DNA from 2 places in the Rhodococcus sp. P1Y genome. Region 2 is predicted to be linked to the other one. Evidence: riboswitches for the same ligand, from Rfam matches in the RefSeq annotation. Region 2 holds a riboswitch; the other holds the start of a gene.
The links. Region 2 has a riboswitch for cyclic di-AMP ahead of D8W71_RS09735 (transglycosylase family protein). Riboswitches for the same ligand answer to the same signal wherever they lie in the genome.

Region 1 (7,243 bases), 2.0 Mb from region 2:
GGGTCCGCCGCCGTTGGCCTGGATGTACGCACCGAGGGCATCGACCTGCTTGTCGTCGAACTTCGGTGGCTTGCGCATGATTTGAGCTTCATTGCGGACTGCGGGCATACGACCGGTCGAAACCTGGAAGTAGACGGCTGCCTCGCCGACGCCGATGAGGCTGGGCCCACGATCCTGTACGCCCTGGAGGTTCACGCCGTGGCATGTAACGCAAGACGTGTCGTAGAGCTGCTTGCCTTCGCGGATCAACGCTGCCGAATCCTGATCGGCAGTGGCGACCTGGGGCGTCGGGGTGAGTGCGGATGCGAGGAATCCAGCGCTGAGGAGACCCAGCATCAGGACGAGTGCTCCGGTCACACGACGGCGGGTCTTGCGCTTCCGTCGGCTCTTGACGGCAGACACGGACTCGGCTGCTTCGAGTCCATGTGTGCTGTCACCGGATGCTGCTGGGGGAGATGAACTCATCTTCTATCCCTTGTCGTGTCGGGACGGACCGAACGTCGGGGGCTGAGACCGGACGTCCGCTGCGGTTGGCGAAGTGAAAACACGTGATCTTTAACGTTGACTAGCGAACGAAGTAGATGGTGGCGAACAGCGCGATCCAGACGATGTCGACGAAGTGCCAGTAGTACGACACGACGATCGCGGCGGTTGCCTGAGCCGGCGTGAACTTACTGACCAGCGTTCGCGTGATGAGGAATACGAATGCGATCAGTCCGCCGATGACGTGCAGTCCGTGGAATCCGGTCGTGATGTAGAAGACCGATCCGTACACGCTCGACGACAATGTCGTTCCTTCGTGCACCAGGTGGTAGTACTCGTAACCCTGGCCTGCCACGAAGAACGCGCCCATGGCCAGCGTGATGATGTACCAGCGTCGCAGTCCGAAGACGTCACCTCGCTCGGCGGCGAACACACCGAGCTGGCAGGTGAACGACGACGCAATCAACACGGCAGTGACCGGGACGGCAAGCGCGAGGTTGAGCTCGGTCGGTTCCGGTGGCCAGTTGCCGTTCGCTTGCGCCCTCGCGACGAAGTACATCGCAAAAAGTCCAGCGAAGAACATGAGTTCGCTCGACAGCCACACGATGGTGCCGACGCTGACCATATTGGGACGGTTCAGCGAGTGCACGCGTTGGGTGATTGCCGATCCTTGAGTCCCTACAGCGCTCGTCACAGAAAGAAGTATGACTGCCCGTAGTACCGAACGCATACCCGGGTCCGGTCTTGGCGCGTCGCCGCATGGGCCTTACGCGGGAACCGCTACGAAAGGCCAGCTCAACAGGTGGGAGCGGACGTTCGGAAGCGTTGCGTGGAAGGCTTGCCTAATGGCAACGAACGACGGTAGATCCTGGTTCCGGCGACTTTTCCGCCGAGCGAAGCCGGCTCCTCTCGACCCCACAAGAGCAGATTTGGTGATAGTGGCTTTCTCGTTCGACGACGCCGAGTCCGCGTCGTCGGCGCTGGATCGAGCCAGTGCGTCGGGAGGGTGGAATGAAACGCAGGAAACGGTCTTCCGGCACCACCTGGTTCTGCCGGCCGATGCGGTCTCCGACGCCGAGGCAGTTGCATCGCAGGACGACTATGTTCGGGTTTCCCACCCGACGCCTGCCCCGGAAGTCCCGACCTCCGGGTACCGCGCCGATGTGGCGGACGGCGTCGAGGTCACCCTTCAGCGCGTTCAGGTCGTCGATGCGCTGCACATCTCACAGGAGCGGTCGCGGATGGCCGGGTTGGCTCAACGCCGCGGAGGGATAGTCACGGGCTGGGATGCCTTGCAACCGGGGGAGGCTGGTGCGGGCGTCCCTGACTAGGATTTCGTGCGTACGGGTCTCGCCCGCCGGGAGCTCGAGAAAGGCATGTGCCGAGGATGACCTCATCGAAGAGTGTCGACGCGATCAGATCCTGGAAGAAAATTCTCGGAACACTGACGTCGAATGCCGATCTTTCCAGCGAGGACACGAGCTGGGCGATGGACGAGATCATGTCGGACAATGCGACCGCGGCGCAGATCGCAGCCTTCGGAGTCGCGCTCAAGATGAAGGGCCCGACGCCTGCCGAGGTTCGCGGGCTCGCCGATTCCATGCTCGCCCACGCGACGTTGGTGGACAGCGACGCCACGGCGGTCGACGTCGTGGGAACGGGCGGCGACGGTGCCGATACGGTCAATATCTCCACGATGGCAGCGATGGTGGCGGCATCAGCAGGTGCCCGCGTGGTGAAACACGGAAACCGCGCCGCGTCCTCCCAGAGCGGAACCACGGACGTTCTCGAGGCACTCGGGGTGAAGTTCGGTCTCGGTCCGGTCGGAGTAGCGACCACGGTGCGCGAGGTGGGCATCGGGTTCTGTTTCGCGCCCGTCTACCACCCGGCTTTGAGGTTTGCAGGTCCGCCGCGCAAGGAAATCGGCATCCCGACGGTGTTCAACGTATTGGGGCCGCTCACCAATCCTGGACGACCGAGGGCCGGGCTCATCGGCTGTGCGTTCGATTCGCTCGTACCCGTTGTTGCGGCCGTTTTCGCCGAGCGCGGTGCGAGCGCGCTGGTGGTACGAGGCGACGACGGTCTGGACGAGATCACTCTGTCCACCACGACCACGGTTCACGTCGTCTCCGGCGGCCAGGTGACCACGACGACAATCGATCCTCGGAACTTCGGGTTCGATCTTGTTCCCATCGACGCGCTGAAGGGCGGAGATGCGGCATTCAACGCCGATGTCGCGCGCTCGGTCTTCGGCGGCGCCGACGGACCGGTCCGCGACGCCGTTCTTCTCAACGCCGCCGCAGCAATCACAGCGTTCGACGGTATTTCCGACGGTATCGATCCGCATGCCCTCGACGTGCAGCTAACGCGCGGGATCGAGCGCGCCGCCGAGGCGCTCGACTCGGGCGCGACCTCCGAGTTGCTGAACCGTTGGGTCGCGCGGTCGAACGAACTGGACTGATCGACCTACTCGCCGATGGAGAACCCTGCCTCGATATCCGCGCTGGAGTAGGACTGAAACGCGATGTGGGTGGCGGTGTTGACGACGCCGGGAACCTTGTTGATTCGCTGTGTGACTACTTCGGCGATCTGTTGGTGGTCACGGACCTTGACTATCGCGATGAGATCGACATCTCCGGCGCACGAGTACACCTCGGTGACCCCGTCCACGTCTGCGACCGACTGCGCGGTCTCGGGGATCGCGTGAGCCTCGGCGTCGATCATGACGATTGCGTTGATCATGGTGCTCCTTCACAGCTACGAACGAGTTCGTCGAACACGTGAAGCAAGCTTAGAACGCTCGTCCGCCGCTATCGTCGATTGCGTTGCGCTCGCGGCGTGACACCGTCTTGGCGGTGATGCACCAGTCCCTCCACGAACCTGCCCCGTGGACGGGCTCGCCGTAACCGTCCGTAGTGCGCACGATTCTGACGCCGTCCGAATCGAGCCATCGTGCGACCAAACCGACTTCCTCGGGCGATGCGCCGCGAAGCGGGGTGCCGTCGGGAATCACGGTTTCGGCTGCGGCAACGATCGCCTCGACAACAGGCATGGGATGAACCCGCCGCGGCGTGATCGCGGCTCCGGTGAGCCGGCCGTACCGCACTACTGCCAGTTCCCAACCGCCGTCCGGGGCTCGGCGCGCGACGACGAGTTCTGTTATCGCTGCGATCGCGCCGAGGCGGTGCATTCTGCGCAGGACATCGGCGAGAATTGCGAGCCTGTCTCGCAAGCGGGTGGCGGACTCGAAAAGCTCGGCGTCGGCCAGCGTTGTGATTCTGTCGCGGATGGTGAACAGCACTCGATCGTCGAGCCCCTTCGCGAGCGTCACGAAGCGGCCGGGTGCTGCGGAGTACTCGTCGGGTGCGACGGCACCGGATGACGCTGCGGCACATCCACCTACTGCTGCAGGCAGGCAATCGTGAACGGTCGACCGGGGGATTCGATTGGTGCATGTGCGGATGCCACAGAACTCGGCGATCAGGGCTGCGGTGTCGGCTGCGTCGGATCGAGCGGTGAAAGGGCCGATCGAATCGGGTGTGGGTGTCCGCACCACGGACAACCGAGGAAACGCCTCCGTCGTGATCGTGATCCACCAGCCCTTCTTGGGGAACTTGGACCGGCGGTTGTACGGCGGGATGTGGGCGGACAACAATCTCAGCTCTCGAACGCCCGCTTCGAGTCCGTGGGCGCATTCGACGTAATCGACGTCGACGGCGAGCCCCACCATCTCTTTCATGCGCCCGCGTGTCTCCGAGCCGGTGAAGTAGTTGCGAACACGCCGCTGCAGATTGGTCGATGTCCCGACGTACAGGACTTCGTTGCCCGGTCCCTTGAACAGGTAGACACCAGGCGACCTCGGTAGGTGGGCGGCAAGCGAACGTTTCGCGCGTTGCCCCGCCGATACGCCGGGGAGGTAATCCACGAGCTCTGCGTAGCTGTGAACGCCTTGATTACCCACCCGCTCGATGAGTGCGTGCAGAACATCGACGGTGGCTCGTGCATCGTCGAGTGCCCGGTGTGTCGGTTGTGTGCTCACTTGGAACAGTGCCGACAAAGCCGACAGCTTGACCGACGGTGCCTCGTCGCGTGTCAGCACCCGTCGCGCGAGCTTGACCGTGCACAGGACTTGAAACCGGGGCCAGGCGATGTCGAGCCGCGACGCGGCAGCCTTCAGGAATCCCATGTCGAAACGGGCGTTGTGGGCCACCAGAACCGAGCCGCGTGCGAATTCGAGAAAACTGGGAAGCACGCGCTCGATCCGCGGCGCCCCGATCAGCATCGCGGTGGTGATGCCGGTCAACTCCACGATGTACGGGGGAATGGATCGGCCGGGGTCTACCAACGTGGCGAATTCGGCGACGACTTCCCCGCCTCGGATCTTGACCGCGCCGATCTCGGTGATTGCTTCGGTGTCCGCGCTGCCGCCCGTGGTCTCGAGGTCCACGACGACGAAGGTCGTCTGGTGCAACGGAGTATCGAGTTCGTCGAAACTCAGTTGAATCGGCAGGCTCACGAATCAGGACGGTATAGCCGGGTACCGACATGGCCGGTTCGAGAGTGCGCTTCGTGCTTCGTCGAACCCGAACATGTCGGAGGGCGACGTTAGGTTCGTGAACAAGCGACCGGAAACGCGTACTGACCTACGAAAGAGATGAGGATCACATGATCGTCGATTGCGGTGATTGCGCAGTGCGGGGTGACGCATGCGCCGACTGTGTCGTGACGGTACTTCTCGGGGCCCCTGGATGGCTTGTGGGCGTGGAGGCGCGAGTCGGATCGAAGCTGCCGCGAATTGCCCTCGACCAGGAAGAGTTGGGTGCGATGGACGTGTTGGCCGAGGGCGGTCTGGTGCCTCGCCTACGGCTTGTCACCGACTCGGCGGAGGGCTCGACCGGCGGGTCGTTATCGTGCCGTGACACACCGGACGGAAGGCGCGCGATCTAGCGCCGAAACGGGCTGATTTCGGATCTTCGGCGCGTTGGGGTCGACACAGGGGTATGCCATTTCGTAATCTTCCTGAGACCTTGCGGAGTCTCGCCAATCCAAACCGGAGCGGCGTCGCAAGTCACCGCCTAATCGGGACCACTCGTGAGAGTGCCCGTACCGGGAACCCGATTTCCACTGGGGTGAATCCTGCTTCGATCGCAATACGCGGTCGAGTGGGTAGGGCTGATCTTCCCAGCCCGAACCCGTCAGCTAACTCGGTCGGCGGATGATTGGAAGAAACGGAGCATCCCCTTCTCGTGGCGTCACACACTTCTCCCCGCTCATTGCGACGAATACTCGTAGCCGGCGCGATCACTGCCGGCGTGGTAGTTCTTCCCGCAGCCCCCGCAATGGCGGCCCCCATCACCATCCCCGGAATCGGTACGTTCGAGGTTCCGGAAATTCCAGGTCTTCCGCCGCTTCCGACCGCAATCCCGGGCCTCCCCGGTGTTCCGGCTCCGGTGGCTCCGCAGGTGACCCCGGCTGCCAAGGCCGTGCAGGCTGCAGAGTCCAAGATCGGCGCGCCCTATGTCTACGGCGCATCGGGCCCGAACTCGTTCGATTGCTCGGGACTCGTCCAGTGGGCGTACAAGCAGGCCGGAATCAGCCTGCCTCGCACCAGCTACGACCAGGCCGCTGCCGGAACTCCGGTTTCGCAGGCCGACCTCCAGCCAGGTGACGTCGTGTCCTTCTACGGCGGTTCCCACTCGGGCATCTACGCGGGTGGCGGCAACGTCATTCACGCGTCGACGTCCGGTGTCCCCGTGAAGGTCGCCCCGGTCTCCTCGATGCCGTTCGACGGAGCGCGTCGCTACTGATTTCGATGAACTGCAGGATGAGCAGCACCAGATTGTGTCGCGAGGCGGCGCCATCTGGTGCTGTTCTCTTTTTCGGAGCAAATGCGGTCCGGATGGACTACGACGACACCGTTCCGTAACCTTGCCGAGACCATCGGGGATTGGTGAAGAATCCCAAGGTTCACCCAGGCCCGATCTTTCCGACTGCATTCCTGCCCGCGGTGCGTTACCAGTGGGTAGGGTTTGTTTTCTGCATTCGGCTGGTTCCAGACGGGACGGCCGTCGGGTGCAGAACACGCCGAAACTTCATCTCGTTCGATCCACCTGCTAGGAACGGAGAGTCACCTTCCGTGGCGACACCGACGATCAAGCGCATCACCCGCTCCAAACGGAGCATTCTCGCCGCGGCGGCCCTGGCGGCTTGCCTGATGGTCGCGCCGACCATTCCGGCCACCGCGCAGCCGGGCGTCGACAGTTCTTCCGATGCGCAGACCCGACTGGCGGACCTGTCGAGGGAGTCGGAGCAAACGAACGAAGCGTTGCACAACGCAGAGATCGATCTGGAGGCGAAAACAGTCGCACAGCGCGACGCCGAAGCTGCCGTCACGGTTCATCAGCAAGCGTTCGATGCGGCGGAGGCCGCGCTCGCGCAGCTGAAGCCGGCTGTGGACAAGGTTGCCAACGTCAACTACCAGGGCGGCCGCACCAACCGTCTGTTCGCGGTGATGGTGAGCGATTCGCCCCAACAGCTTCTCGACCAGATGTCGGCGCTCGACATCATCTCAGCGGAGACCGCGCGTCAGGTCGAGCTTTTCAAGCAGGCTACGTCCGACGCTGCAGCAGCCGAGGAAGCCGCACGGCTTGCCGCGGACACTGCGCGGACAGCCGCCGAACAGGCCAAGGTCGTCAGTGACGATCTGCAGTCCAAGCAGAGCGAACTGCAGGGTCAGATGGCAGAGGTCATCGCGAGCTTC
Region 2 (7,243 bases):
CGCCTCGATGTCCTTCCACGGGGCGTCGTACCGCTTGGGACCGATGAGCGAGAACACATCGCCCTCGCGGCCGTCCTCGCGCACCAGCGTCGCGGTGAGACCGAGGCGCCGACGAGACTGCAGATCGGCTGTCATGCGAAACACCGGCGCCGGGAGGAGATGGACCTCGTCGTAGATGACCAGACCCCAGTCGCGGGAGTCGAACAATTCGAGGTGCTTGTATTCACCTTTGGTCCGACGGGTGATCACCTGGTACGTGGCGATTGTCACAGGGCGAATTTCTTTCCGCTCGCCCGAATACTCGCCGATCTCCTCCTCGGTGAGCGATGTCCGCGCGATGAGTTCACGCTTCCACTGACGGCCTGCGACGGTATTGGTGACGAGGATCAGTGTCGTCGCCTTCGCTTTCGCCATCGCTGCAGCGCCGACCATCGTCTTGCCTGCGCCACAGGGGAGGACCACGACGCCCGAGCCGCCGGCCCAGAACGAGTCGGCTGCCATCTCCTGGTAGTCACGCAGGGTCCACTTGCCGCCCTCGGTGTCGAGTTCGATCGGGTGGGCCTCCCCGTCGACGTATCCGGCGAGATCCTCGGCAGGCCATCCGATCTTGAGGAGCATCTGCTTGAGGTGGCCCCGCTCGCTCGGGTGAACGATGACGGTGTCCTCGTCGACCTTCTCTCCGAGCATCGGTGCGATCTTCTTGTGCCGCATGACCTCGGTGAGGACTGCGCGATCGAGGCTGATCAGCGCCAATCCGTGCACCGGGCTCTTGACGAGCTGAAGGCGGCCGTACCGGGCCATGGTGTCCACGATGTCCACCAACAATGGCTGCGGAACCGCGTACCGCGAGTAATTCACGAGGGCGTCGACGACCTGCTCGGCGTCGTGACCGGCGGCACGCGCGTTCCACAGAGCGAGCGGGGTGATGCGGTAGGTGTGTACGTGCTCGGGGGCGCGTTCGAGCTCCGCGAACGGGGCGATCGCGCCGCGGGCCTCACCTGCGAGCGGGTGGTCGATCTCGAGCAACAGCGTCTTGTCGGACTGGACGATCAACGGTCCGTCGGTCACTTGTTCCTCCTAGAGAACTTGCCTTGCGCACCGAGAAAGTGCGCAACTTCTCCATTGTCCAGACTTCGGCCCGCATGCGCCACGTGCGACTAGTCGACCAACGCGACCGAGGTGATCCGGTGGAGGGTGAATCGACGTATCTCGCCTGTGGCCGGGTCGAATGCCTCCAGCTGCCCGCTGCCCATACCGACGGGGTCCACGACCCGCTGCGACGCTGTTCCCTGGGCGTCCACGTAGCCGATGGTCACGCTGCGGCGCACCTTCACCGCAGTCTGCAGTAGTGCCAACGTGGCGGTACCGGTAGCCCTTGTGCCGTCGGAACGAACGGCCTGTCCGCCTGCCGTCGATGCCCGATCGCCCGCACGTAGTTCGGTGACCAGACGTCCCAGTTGTTCGTCGGTCGGCACGGCAGGATTGCGGTAGTTGGCTCGGGTGCGGCGGAGCGGAACCCGAGCACCTCGGCTGCGAAGGTCGACAATCGTCCCGTTGGCGTCCTCGCCGGCTGGGGCGAATCCCGCGGCTCCGAGGACGTTCATGACCTCGTTGAGCGGGGCCTGCGAGATCGCGACGGTCGGCGCGAGGGCGCGTAGAGCCAAGTGCTCCGCTGCTGCCGACGAGAGCACCTCGGCGAGCAATGCCGGGTCCTCGCAACGGACGAACGACGCTGCGACGCCTGCGCGAAGCCGGCCGTGCCGTCGTGCCACGTCGTCGATCAGGTAGCTCAGACCCTGCGGGACCGGCGTTCGCGAATGGGTGACGAACAACGAGTGCAGTTCGGTTGCGGTCATGCCGACATCGAGAGCGCGGCGCAGGCTGTCTTCCGTGACGCGATACACCGTTGCTGCGCCCGCGGATTCGACGTCGGCTACCAGTGCAATGCGATCCTGCAGGTCCGGTTCCAGTGGTCCCGGTGCCACCAATGTCAGGTCGGCCTGAAGGAGGACGTAGTCGATCGGCGCAGGGAGCGCGGTGCGCATGGCGCCCTCGGCGTCACCTCCGTGCAGCAGCGTTCGACCCGGTGTCGACAGGGCACCTCGGCCGACGATGCCGAGGGCGGTGGCCTCGTCGAGCATCTTCGAGGTGGGGCGCAGGGCGAAACGCGCCGACGAGCGCGGCCGTCGCCATCCGAGACCGCGGGAGACGTCGACGGGTGTCGTCGCGACGCCCGATCCGAGTTCGGCCAAATAGTCGAGGATGGTGCGGCGGTCACGCGGTGCAGCGGGCGAGCGCACTTCCTCCGACAACGCTGCGACAGGCTTGTCGTTCGAATCACGCATTCCGATGAGCCAGGGTGCGCGTTGAAGGTCGAGCCATGCCGACGCGATGGCGAGCCACCGAGCGGCAGGAGTGGCCGTGGCCCACGATTCGACGGCTGCCGTCGGGCCCCAGTAGTCGTCTCCGGAATCGTTGGCGGGCAGCGGGTCGGGAGTGCCGCTCGCGATCAACGACGCTGCGGCGAGGAGTTCGACGAGCAGGCTCACTCGGTGCTCGTCGAGTCCTGCCGCTTTGGTGATCCGTTTGATCTCGCGCACGCCGAGGCCCCCGGCTTTGAGCGCAGGAGCAGGCGCGGCCGACAGTGCGTCGATGATCGCTGTGCAATGACGGATCAGCTCGAGCGCTTCACCGGCAGCCGCCGAATTGACGTCGGCAACCGTGAGTTTGGTGGTCGACGGTTTCGGCGGTGTCAGCGATGTCGGGTCCGAAATCGGTTCGCCGCGCAGTGCTTGGCCGACCTGCGCGGGGAGTTCGACGGTCTGCTCGTCGAGCCAGGTGAGCAGACCGGCACGAAGGAGTTTCTGAACGGGCCGATCGGGAGAGGTCCCCGGTGCCGCATCGCGGGTACGGCCAGTGGGGGACGAGCGCGCAAGAGTGTCGAGCAACCCGCGTTCGCTGTCGGCGATGCCTGCGAGGGCCGCGGTGACTTGATCCGGAGTGAGCGATTCGCCTGCGTCGAGAATTCGGCCGATTCGCCACGGAACGGCGTCGCGAGCCGCGGGTGTCATCCGCAGCGACTTCGTTCCCCACACGAGCGCGCGTTCCCGCAGCGCGACGAGCGCGCGGTCCACGGCTTTGACGCTTGCGCGCTTGTCGACGGCGGAATCGAGTTGCGCGCGTGTCACCGGCATCTCGTGAGCGCCTTCGATCGACAGAAGCTCGAGAATCGTCAGAGCCAGGGTGTCGAGTGTGTCCGCACTTCGGAGGATGGATGCACGCTGCTCGGCCCGTCCAGCCAGCACATCGATGGTCGACGGTGGTGGGACGGTCAGGTCCGGACGCAGCGTGAGGGTGCCGACGAGTTCGGTATCGCTACGCGACTTCAGCCACGTCGCGAGGTCCGGTGGCGCTGCTGTTTCGGTCATCGTCTATCAGATTAGAGACCTGGGCTGGTGTACTGCGCAGCGCAGGTGTCAAAATAGGCGCATGGTGAACAAGTCGAAGAAGCCCTATGTCGATCCAGGCTGGCCGGAAACCGCTCGCGGTGACCATGCGGTGAGCGAATTGGCGTCCACTCGCGCGGGAGGCTTGTCGCCTTACGGTGAGGAGACCGAGTTCCCACTTCCTGTGGCAGACCTGCTGTATGCCCACCCCGTGACCGTCGTCAACCGTTAGACGCTGACGCGCATGTGAACGAAAATACATACGGAGCTATGTATTTTCGTTCACATGTGCGAGTACGTAAAAAACCCCGATTGCACAGGGCAATCGGGGTTTTTCAGGTACTCGCGACTACTGAGGCAGGAACGCCTTGTTCGCCTGGTAGAAGTCGACCAACTGCGGATCGAGCTGGATTCCCTGCGTCGCGTTCTTGATGAGCGTCGCGATCTGCGGGTCGTTCGTGATGGTCTGAACTGCACCGGTGATGCCGTCGATGACCTCTGCGGTGCCGTCGACGGTCGGGATGCTGGTGAGGTCAGGGAGCTTCGGTGCTTCGGGAGTGGTCTTCGGCGCCACCGGGACGCTGCGCTCGGAAGGTGAGCTGCTCAGACCGAGGCTGGACGAGCAGGACGGCCATGCGCCCCAACCCTGCGAAGCGAGAACCTTCTCGGCGACTGCGATCTGCTCTTCACGGCTGGCCTGGTTGGCCGAGGCTGCGTACTGTCCGCCGCCGTGCGAGTTCCAGGTGCTGGGTGAGAACTGCAGTCCGCCCTGGAATCCGTTGCCGGTGTTGATGCCCCAGTTGCCGCCTGCCTCGCACTGAGCGAGACGATCCCAGTCGGAATCGGGTGCTGCGTTGGCTGTGCCGGTGAAGGCGATGCCCGCTGTGCCCATGATCGCGCCGGTCACGGCGACCTTTGCTACGGTGCGGCCGGTGGTGGTCGGCTTGCGATGACGTCCGCTCATACGAGTAAAAATCCTCTCCACTGGCGCCTGCGAGGTCAGCTGTCGGGTTCGGGCTGAGAGGTAGCCCGGCCCGATCGAAATCGGGCTTCACCCCAAGGAAAGTGCTGCGTGAGCAGAGCTTTCCGGTTATCCGAGAGGACGTGTGGGTCCCCCGTCCTCGTCCCCTGGGTGTTCTGGTGGGGGTCCGTTCCCGCGGGACGAGGTTTGGCGCTGCGGGTACGGATTCGGCCGAAGTTTCTCAGCCGCCACTGACCGTACTGAAATTCCCCGGAAGTGTCACCATTTGGTAACTGTTGCTTTTCCAGTCCCTGTTGGTACGTCTTCGAACGGGTGTTTCGGTCACGAACGAACGTGCAGCTAGCAGGGTTGGAGGGCGTGCGACGCCCGTCTGTTGCCCTTCCGTTATCTCACCGTTATGTGATGGAAGTCACATAGAACCGGTGGGGCTGAAGTGACGAAAGTGACGACAGTGTTCAGCTTCCGACGCACCTGCCGTCAACGGCTCAGATGTCCGTACGTGTGGATCAGGGCGACGAGCGCGGCGTCTTCGGCCGCGGTGAGGGTGACGAGGGCTTGGCTGTGCGCCCAGGCGAGCTTGCCCTGCGCGGCGGCCCGCACGTGGTCGGGCCCGGCGGTAGGGGAAAGACCAAGCTTCAGTGCCGGTGTGCGGTGTTCGACGAGACGACGCAATTCGTGGGTGACCGGGGATGCCGGATCGGCGCCGAGCATCGCTTCGAGGTGTCCGAACAGGACGACGGTGTGTAGCGCCGGGTCGGACCGCAGTCGATCGACGATGTCGCGAATGTGCTCGCGTTCGGGGCGACTGTAGGCGAGGCGGTCGAGCTCGCCGAGGATGCGGTTGGCCCGTTTCACCGCCGCGAACACACCCAGATGAGAGGCAAGAAGATTCTGCAGTCTTGGCACACCCGAATGCGTGACGAGCCAGTCGTTCAGCGTTGCAGCGCCCTGCGCAGCAATGGTCCGGCCGTGGATCGTGCCGTATTCGCCGAGCAGGTCGACCAAACGGCCGCGCATATGCGGAGGGACGAGCGCGTCGTCGTCGGAGTCGAGCAGGTCGATCAGATCGAACGGATCGATTCCGTGCAAGGCGTGCAGCGCGCGGGCGTCGGCTTCGGTGAGAGCTCCGGTGTGCGAGGTTTCGGCAAGCAGACCTGCGATCGGAACGACGGTCATCACGGTGTCGGCGAGCTGGGACGACAGCCGTGTCGCGTGCTCGGCCGCATGTGCGAGCGGATCGCGGGCTCCGAGGGCACCTTCGCCGAAGCCGTCGGCGCGCGAGAGCACTCCCAGGGTCGTCAACGGGGTGAACCCGAGCTGGCGGAGGAAATCGATCTCGTCCGCCCGCGGAGCCCCGTCGAACAAGAACACTGCGGCGTCGGCATCGACGGACGCGGTGCGGGTCTGGTCGTATCCGTCGATGAGGACCCGACGGGTTCGAGCTTCGTTCTCGGCCGTCAACGTCGCAAGACCAGGGGTGTCGACGAGGGTGTAGTCGCGGATTGCGGCGGAGGGCAACCACCGGTGTAGGTAGGCGATGTCGTGCGGCGCGACGTCGAGGCCGTGGATCTGCCCCCGGTCGGTGCGTACCGGTGCCCGGGTGCCGTCGAGGAGCACTGCCTCGGCGCGGGCTGGTGCACCTTCTTGGTACACCGAGACAACATTGGTGGCTTCGAGGGCGGCGGTGTCGGCGATCTTGGCGCCGATCAAGGCGTTCACCAACGTTGACTTCCCGGCCTTGAGCCGGCCGACGATGACGATCCGCGGCGGAGACCACAAGATGGCGCCGATGCGGTTGGCGTGACCGGCGAGATCCGGGCCGAGGGCCGCGAGGGAGTGCAGGGCGCGGTCGAGTCCTGCTCGGACCGGATCGAGCGGCATCGAAGACGCAGTCATCGACCCGCTCCCGTGAGTTCGGCAATGAGTGCTTCCGCGCGGGCGATGTTGCCGTTGACCACTTTCAGATTGTTCTCCAGGCGGTCGCGCTTCTTCTCCCGAACGGCAGCATCCGACCGAGCACTCTCTTCGGCGTCCTTGACCTGGGTCTGCAATTGTGCGATCGAGGTCTTGAGATGCTCGCGATAGCGAATCACGATCTCCGGGCGGGCCAGCGCGATGGTCGATTCGAACGTGCGGGCGGTTGCTGTCTTGGTCGCCGCAATCGTTTCCCGCATCCAGGTCAGCAAATTCGTCTTTCCGGCACGCATGGCCCGAAATCCCAGGTTGAACCCCACCCAGGCGATGCCCACCACTGCTCCGACTCCCACCACCGTGGAAAGTCCGACGATGCCGCCGAGCATCGACGATCCCATCACCCCCATGGTCAGCATCGAGGGATCGAGAAGGCCCTGACGTTTGCCGGCGACGGAGTGCGTATCGAGCGTGCGGCCGGACAGGGTGGCCACCACCTGCTCGTAGATCTCCTCCCACACCACGTCGGAATCGAATCGTGGTTTCACGATGGTGGTGTAGAGCTGCTCGAGAAAGACCGTCATCGACTCGGCCATCGCCGACTGGAAGTCTCTCTCCATTTCGGCGGTGAAGTGCTGTGGGTTCTTCCGCAGCACTTCCATCCCGTTCTTGTTGATCCTGCTCGTCCACTTCTCGCGGATGCCGTCCAGACGTCGGTCGAGTTCGGCGGTGGCGTTCTGCCGGATCAGCGTCAGATCGCGTTGGAGATATTGCTCCCACTGCTGGGAGTGTTCTTTGAGCTCTTTCAGTTCGTCGAGCTGTGCGTTCAGGTCCGGTACCACCCGGGCCGCATCGTTGATCGCCGCGATCTGAACGGCGAGGTCGTCAGCGAGACTGTTCAATC

Region 1: another riboswitch for cyclic di-AMP. It lies ahead of D8W71_RS18905 (C40 family peptidase); the one in region 2 lies ahead of D8W71_RS09735 (transglycosylase family protein).

Annotation. Positions count from the first base shown of each region.
Region 1 is NZ_CP032762.1:4,113,543-4,120,785, reverse strand. Features, by position in the region: gene qcrC (cytochrome bc1 complex diheme cytochrome c subunit) at 1-465, opposite strand, end outside; gene ctaE (aa3-type cytochrome oxidase subunit III) at 566-1,177, opposite strand; gene D8W71_RS18930 (hypothetical protein) at 1,422-1,814, shown strand; gene trpD (anthranilate phosphoribosyltransferase) at 1,871-2,944, shown strand; gene D8W71_RS18920 (Lrp/AsnC family transcriptional regulator) at 2,950-3,225, opposite strand; gene D8W71_RS18915 (DEDD exonuclease domain-containing protein) at 3,275-4,999, opposite strand; gene D8W71_RS18910 (hypothetical protein) at 5,149-5,430, shown strand; cyclic di-AMP (ydaO/yuaA leader) riboswitch at 5,546-5,713, shown strand; gene D8W71_RS18905 (C40 family peptidase) at 5,730-6,290, shown strand; gene D8W71_RS18900 (C40 family peptidase) at 6,698-7,243, shown strand, end outside.
Region 2 is NZ_CP032762.1:2,083,518-2,090,760, forward strand. Features, by position in the region: gene D8W71_RS09720 (DNA repair helicase XPB) at 1-1,068, opposite strand, end outside; gene D8W71_RS09725 (helicase-associated domain-containing protein) at 1,158-3,428, opposite strand; gene D8W71_RS09730 (hypothetical protein) at 3,490-3,678, shown strand; gene D8W71_RS09735 (transglycosylase family protein) at 3,796-4,410, opposite strand; cyclic di-AMP (ydaO/yuaA leader) riboswitch at 4,419-4,599, opposite strand; gene D8W71_RS09745 (GTPase) at 4,906-6,324, opposite strand; gene D8W71_RS09750 (dynamin family protein) at 6,321-7,243, opposite strand, start outside.